DNA from 3 places in the Streptomyces sp. NPDC101194 genome. Region 1 is predicted to be linked to each of the others. Evidence: riboswitches for the same ligand, from Rfam matches in the RefSeq annotation. Region 1 holds a riboswitch; each other region holds the start of a gene.

Region 1 (2,193 bases):
TCTGGGGATTCTGTCCCGCACGGACCAGGTGTGGACCTCCGACAACACCGACCCGCTCGACCGCCTCGCCATTCAGGAGGGCTTCGGTCAGATCCATCCGGCCCGGGTGATGGCCGCCTGGGTCACCGACAGCCCGAACGTCCAGCTCAACAGCCGGGTCAGCTCGCTGCGCTTCCGCTTCGTGAGCGCGATGGCCGGTGTGCTCGGGGTCGGAGGGGACCTCACCGAATGGAGTGAGGCGGAACTCGCCGAGGCGCGGGGCTGGGTGAGCCTCTACAAGGAGATCCGGTCGGTGGTGCAGCTCGGCGACCTGTACCGGCTCCGTGCCCCGCGGGGAGGACTCGGCGCGGTCCAGTACGTCCACGGGGAGGAGACCGTCGTCCTGATGTGGCTGGAGGCGCAGAGGTACGGGGAGCGACCCCCGGCCCTCAGACTGCGCGGGCTCCACCCCGCGGCGACGTACACCTGCCTGGACACCGGGGCGGTGCACCACGGCTCGGTGCTGCTGCACCAGGGACTGCAGACCGGGCTCCAGGGGGATCTCGACGCGGGAGTGCTGAGGCTGCGGCGCGAGCGCTGAATGCGATGTGTCCATAATGTGCGGATTTGACCCGAACGCGCACTGTTTGTCGGGCAGATGGTCGCCCTCTCGTGAGCGGGATCATATCCGTGACGGTGTGTACTGGCGGGGCGGCCGGGTATTCCGTGCGCGGCGCGGAAATTCAAGATCTCTTGTCCACGGAGTGTGACCGGAATTCCGTGCCGAATTCCTGGCACGGATTCCGGTGCGGAACCGGTGGCTTGTTCTCGCCGTCCCGACTCGCTTACGGTCACCGTCAATCCGGTCGGACCGCCTAATCCTGCCGCCGCCCGGAATTCGCACCCACTCATCGTGTGGCAGGAGCGGGGGAACCAGGTAGGCCGCCGATCGGAGAAATCCGGCCGGCTCGGGGTGAAGCCGCGCTCGGCGCGGCCGGGCATCTCCAGTCCGAACCCGACAGCTCACCTCGTAGGCGCCGGAGAGGAAGCACCCCATGCCCATATCGGGTAAGCATCGTCGTACGAAGTCCGGCGTCATCGCCCGTGGTGTCGCGGCCGCAGGCGCCGGTGGCGCCGTCATCGCGCTGCCGCTGCTCGGCGCCACCGGCGCCCACGCCGCCCCGGCCGCCGCCACGCAGTCCGCCTCCGTCGCCGCGCACGCCGCCCCGGCGCAGCCGGTCGCGCAGAAGCAGGCCGCCACCACGACCTACTCCGTCGTCTCCGGCGACTACCTGTCGAAGATCGCCGCCGAGCACAAGATCGAGGGCGGCTGGCAGAAGCTGTACCAGGACAACCGCGAGGTCGTCGGCAAGGACCCCGGTCTGATCTTCCCGGGCATGAAGCTGACGCTCGGCGGCACGGCGTCGGCCGACGCCGCGGCCACCGGCGCCGGCGCGGGATCGGCCCTCCCCTCGAAGGCCCCCTCGGTTCCCTCGTCGGTCGTGGAGAAGTCCGCCGCGGTCAAGTCCACCCCGGCCAAGGAGTCCAAGACCTCCGCACCGGCCACCCAGAGCAGCAGCTCGGGCTACGTCCACCCGGTCCCCGGCAACCACACCACCGGTTACCGCGCCTCCGGCTCCAACTGGTCCAGCGGCAGCCACACCGGGATCGACTTCCCCGTCTTCACCGGCACCGGCGTGAAGGCCATCACCTCCGGCACCGTCGTCACCGCCGGCTGGGGTGGCGCGTACGGCAACCAGGTCGTCATCAAGCACGCCGACGGCCACTACTCGCAGTACGGTCACCTGTCCTCGATCTCCGTCTCGGCGGGCCAGTCCGTGAGCACCGGTCAGCAGATCGGCCTCTCCGGCGCCACCGGCAACGCCACCGGACCGCACCTGCACTTCGAGGTCCGCACGGGCCCGGCGTACGGTTCGGACATCGACCCGATCGCCTTCCTGGCTTCGCACGGCATCTACGTCTGAGCCGAACGACGGGGCAGTTGAACAACCGGCGTCTTTCGTCCGGATCGGGCCGGATCGGCCTGTCGGGCACGCGAGCCCGGCGTGATCCGGACGACAGGACCTGGGGATGACCCGAGCCATGGAAGGGGCGGTGCGCGGCGGCGCACCGCCCCTTCTGCTTATTCCCCCTTTACCGAATCTGACCGGGTGGTCTATCTCACCACCCGTCAACCCCTTATTACGGTCGCGT
Region 2 (2,193 bases), on a different contig from region 1:
GGAGACCTTCTGCCTGGGCCAGGCCGGTTCCTGCGCCTCCGTACTGCTCGCCGCAGGCGCTCCGGGCCGACGGCACGCACTGCCGGGAGCCCGGGTCGTCGTACAGCAACCCGCGCTCAGCGAGCCGGTGCAGGGCCGGCCTTCCGACCTGGAGATCGAGGCCCTGGAGCTGGAACGGGTCCGCGAAATGCTCATCACACTGCTGGCCCGCCACACCGGCCGTGACGCAGAGCGGATCGCCACCGACATCGAGCGCGATCTCATTCTCGACGCCCCGGGCGCCAAGGCGTACGGCCTGGTGGACCACCTCACACAGAACCGGAAGTCATCGCTCCCCACGTATGGCACGAGGTGAACGCCCGGTGCAGCCGCCACACTTGCCGCAACTGCCCGCACTGACCCGCGCGGAGGGGGAGTTCATCGACCACTACCTCGAAGTCCTCGACCAGTTGGGCCGGATCAATCCGGCCCGTGGCAGCGACACCTACGGCGCGTTGCGCGCCGCGCAGGCACTCGTGTCCCGGGCGGGCGCGCTGCGGGATGCCCTCGCGTCGATGCATGAACGCGGCGAGGCGCAGATCCACACGGGAACCCTGGCACGAGCGCTGCGCGTACTGGACGGGGAGCGGCGGGCCGGACGTGTCACCGTACCCCCCGCTCCGCCGAGTTGATCAGTCTCCACCGGCCCCGGCACCGCCGGGGTCCGGTCGGCTCCCCCACCCCCGCCGACAGCCGGGATTCGGCCAACTCCCGTACACGACACGCCCGGTGGGTACATCGAAATTCCTCGCTCGTTCGGCGTAGGAAGCCCCCCTCACGACGGATATCTCAACTTGCGCTTTTCAGATGACCAGTGAACGGAATCAACGATTCCAGTGCTGGTACGAGACGGGTCCCGGTGAACGACCCCACCCGAGAGTGCGCCGCCTCCACCCGAACGGGTCATTCGTGATGATCCACGCAAATCATCGCTTCCCTTCGGAAATCCGGCAGTCGGTGAGTCAAGATCCCTGGGACGACAAGCCCCCGTCACCGCGACGGGGCGGTCCGGGCGGACGCCGAGTCCTGCCGTCGTCCGGATGTCTGGTCGACAGAAGTGGATCGGCAGGAGTGGAGGACCCGAGCACAACGGGTCGGCCGGATCACCGGTCGATCCTCGGGGTGAAGCCGCCGAGCGCGGCCGGGCAACTTCGCCAGCCCGAACCCGACAGGTCATCCTTCACAGGCGGCTGACGAAGGGTTGCGCATGACTGCGCAGGTTCATGTCCCGTCTCTGCTCGTCCGGGCCGGTACGGCCTCGGTTCTGACTCTCGCCGCCGTCGGCGGCACCGTGCTCGCCCCCGGCGCCACGCCGGAGGCCCAGGCGGCGACTCCCTCGATGAAGGCGCTGAACATCGCCGCGTCGAAGAAGGGGGCGCCGTACCGGTGGGGGGCCACCGGTCCCAACCTCTTCGACTGTTCGGGACTGACGGTCTATTCGTTCAAGAAGGCAGGCAAGCGGCTCCCCCGCACCGCCCAGCAGCAGTACAACAAGACCCGCCATGTCTCGGCCTCGCACAGGAAACGCGGCGACCTGGTCTTCTTCCATTACGGTCGCAGCGTCTACCACGTGGGGATCTACGCCGGCCACGGCAAGATCTGGCACTCGCCGAGGACCGGCGCGGTGGTCCGACTGGAGAAGATCTGGACGAAGCGCGTCTACTACGGGCGGGTCGGCTGACCCGTCCGGCGGATCCTCACCTCCCTCCGGCCCCGACCCGCCGGCGGTGCACCGCCCCGTGCCGCTGATCCGCTCGTCACCGGTGCGGGGCGGTCACCCGACCCGACGCGGCACGCCCTGCGTCGCTCCCGCCCTCGGTCAGCCCTGCACGGGGATGCTCCAGGGAAGCGCGATCCAGACCGTCTTGCCGCCGTCGGCGGTGGGGGTGACGGTGAGCCGGCCGCCGCACTCCTTGGCGAGACAACGGATGATCACCATGCCGCGCCCGTTGTCCTGCTGAACGGCGGCGGGCAGCCTGCGGGGCCAGCGTGGGTGACTGTCCGTCACCCCCAGATAGAGCTGTTCCTCCTGCTCCAGTCTCAGGTCCACGGTGAAGGTGGGCGACTGCCCGAAGGTGTGCTGGACGGCGTTGGTCGCAAGCTCCGAGACGATGAGGCGGATACTGTCGGCGAACTCGGTGTCGACGGTCAGGC
Region 3 (2,193 bases), on a different contig from region 1:
GCGAGGCTCCCGCCGACCGTCACCGAGCCCCGGGTGGGACGCAGCCGGCCGGCCAGCAGTCGCAGCAGGGTGGACTTGCCCGCGCCATTGGTACCGACGAGCCCGGTACGGCCGCGGCCGATGCTGAGCGAGAGGCCGTCGAGGACGGTCGTGCCGTCCGGCCACTGGAAGGACAGCGCCGAGCAGGTGAGCGAAGCGCTGGGGGCAGTGGGTGTCGCCATGGTGATCCTCGCAGTCGCAAGCGTGGTGAAGGGGGCTTCGTATGCGAGCACCACGCAGCGACCGTGCCGAGAAGGAGGGTGCGGCGGTCCGGAAGGTCGAAGGACGGCTGAGGCACCGAGGTCGCATCCACGCGGGGTCACGGGCAGGGGAAAGCACTGCTACTGCGTGACAGGCGTACGGCGGGAGCCGTACGGCGCGATGTTCGCGAACCTCAGATGCGCAACGTCCACCTCTATCGGAGACAACAGGGCCGCTCGGAACGATAACGAGCCGCAGGACGAAAGGCAAAGCCCCGAGGTGACGGAGCCGTGTCGGACGTGGTCGGGCCGATGCGTGGGTGCGCCGGAGCGAAGAGCCTTCGAGCGAGCGACCCAATGTCACTGTATGACCGATTTGTCAAAAATTAATAACTTCGTCAATAAAGGGGCTTTCTCTACCTACTGCACCATTTGAACACCAAGGGAAATATCCCTTTTGCGGCTTCGTGGTGTGAGTCACGTTCGAGGGGTTCGAAGGTCTCGGCGACCGGCGCGCTTCCCTTCTGTGCAAGGAAATCCGGCTGCGTGGTGTGAGCTGGATTACGGCGAATTCCATTAATCGATCTTGGAATGAAATGTGATCCAGAAATAGGGGCTTGTTCCTTTTGGTGTTTCTCGCCTACGGTCACCGTCAATCCGGACGGAACGCCAAATCCTGCCGCCGTCCGAGAATCCGACCCACTCACGTACGGCAGGAGCGGGGGACCCAGGTAAGCCGCCGGTCCGGTATCCGGAACGGCTCGGGGTGAAGTCGCATTCGCGTGCGGCCGGACATCTCCAGTCCGAACCCGACAGCTCACCTCGCAGGCGACGGAGAGGAATTCAGCATGTCCACAACGGGTAAGCACGGTCGCCGCAAGTCCACTTCGCTGACCCGCGGCTTCATTGTCGCGGCCACCGGCGGAGTCGCCCTCGTACTTCCGCTGGTGGGTGCCGGCTTCGCCTCCGCCGCGCCGGCGCAGGCCGCCACCGCAGCCAAGGCCGTGGCGTCGAAGAGCGCCACCGCCGAGGGAGTTTCCGTACAGAAGGCCGCGCCCGCGACGTATTCCGTGGTCGCCGGCGACACCCTTTCCAAGATCGCAAGAGCGCATTCCCTCAGCGGTGGCTGGCAGAAGCTGTACGCGGACAATCGAAATGTCATCGGTGACAATCCCGGTCTGATTGCCCCGGGTATGACGCTGACTATCGGGGCAGCCGCCCCTGCCGCGACCACCGCGAAGACCGCCGCCGCATCGGCTGCGACCACGTCCGCGGCGAAGCCCGCGACGTACGCGAACAATCTGGACGGCTGGATCAGGGAAGCGCTGGCCGTCATGGCCAAGCACGGAATCCCCGGCAGCTACGACAGCATCCACCGCAACATCATGCGCGAGTCCTCCGGTAACCCGCGGGCCATCAACAACTGGGACTCGAACGCTGCCGCGGGAACGCCCTCCAAGGGCCTTCTGCAGATCATCGACCCGACGTTCCGCGCCTACCACGTGCCCGGCACGTCCATGGACAGCTACGACCCGGTCGCCAACATCACCGCAGCGTGCAACTACGCCGCCGACAAGTACGGTTCGATCGACAACGTCTTCGGCGCGTACTGACGTACAGGGGCACCGAAAGGCGGTTCAGGACCGACGGGTGGCGAGAGGCCGGAGACTTTTCCGGCAACGGACCACCCACCGGTCAGGGGCCGCCTTTCGGCTGTTCGTCGACAAGAGTCGCACGCGGCGTCGATGTCAGGTGGCAGGCCGACGGGAGCCCGGAACGGTCACATGGCGGGCGAGCCAGGACAGCAGGGGTGCCAGTTCCTCCGCCGCCACGAGCACGGAGTCGACCAGCGCCGCCGTGTGCTGTGCGCAGTCCCCGCCGAGGGGGCGGGCGGCGGTGACGGAGCGGTGCCGAAGGAAAGCGGCGCGCGGATGACCGGCGTCGTGACCACGCG

The links. A riboswitch is a leader RNA that binds a small molecule or an ion and turns the genes downstream of it on or off. The one in region 1 is predicted to bind cyclic di-AMP.
Region 2: it holds a riboswitch for cyclic di-AMP, as region 1 does, so the genes downstream of both, ACIRP2_RS29230 (C40 family peptidase) here and ACIRP2_RS32965 (peptidoglycan DD-metalloendopeptidase family protein) in region 1, are expected to answer to the same signal.
Region 3: it holds a riboswitch for cyclic di-AMP, as region 1 does, so the genes downstream of both, ACIRP2_RS21995 (transglycosylase SLT domain-containing protein) here and ACIRP2_RS32965 (peptidoglycan DD-metalloendopeptidase family protein) in region 1, are expected to answer to the same signal.

The regions. Positions count from the first base shown of each region.
Region 1 is NZ_JBIWOS010000011.1:305,116-307,308, reverse strand. Features, by position in the region: gene ACIRP2_RS32970 (alpha-galactosidase) at 1-580, shown strand, start outside; cyclic di-AMP (ydaO/yuaA leader) riboswitch at 871-1,029, shown strand; gene ACIRP2_RS32965 (peptidoglycan DD-metalloendopeptidase family protein) at 1,035-1,964, shown strand.
Region 2 is NZ_JBIWOS010000009.1:164,340-166,532, forward strand. Features, by position in the region: gene ACIRP2_RS29220 (ATP-dependent Clp protease proteolytic subunit) at 1-355, shown strand, start outside; gene ACIRP2_RS29225 (hypothetical protein) at 363-671, shown strand; cyclic di-AMP (ydaO/yuaA leader) riboswitch at 1,057-1,242, shown strand; gene ACIRP2_RS29230 (C40 family peptidase) at 1,247-1,720, shown strand; gene ACIRP2_RS29235 (ATP-binding protein) at 1,859-2,193, opposite strand, start outside.
Region 3 is NZ_JBIWOS010000005.1:515,343-517,535, reverse strand. Features, by position in the region: gene ACIRP2_RS22000 (ABC-F family ATP-binding cassette domain-containing protein) at 1-221, opposite strand, end outside; cyclic di-AMP (ydaO/yuaA leader) riboswitch at 925-1,083, shown strand; gene ACIRP2_RS21995 (transglycosylase SLT domain-containing protein) at 1,088-1,852, shown strand; gene ACIRP2_RS21990 (DUF2461 family protein) at 1,988-2,193, opposite strand, start outside.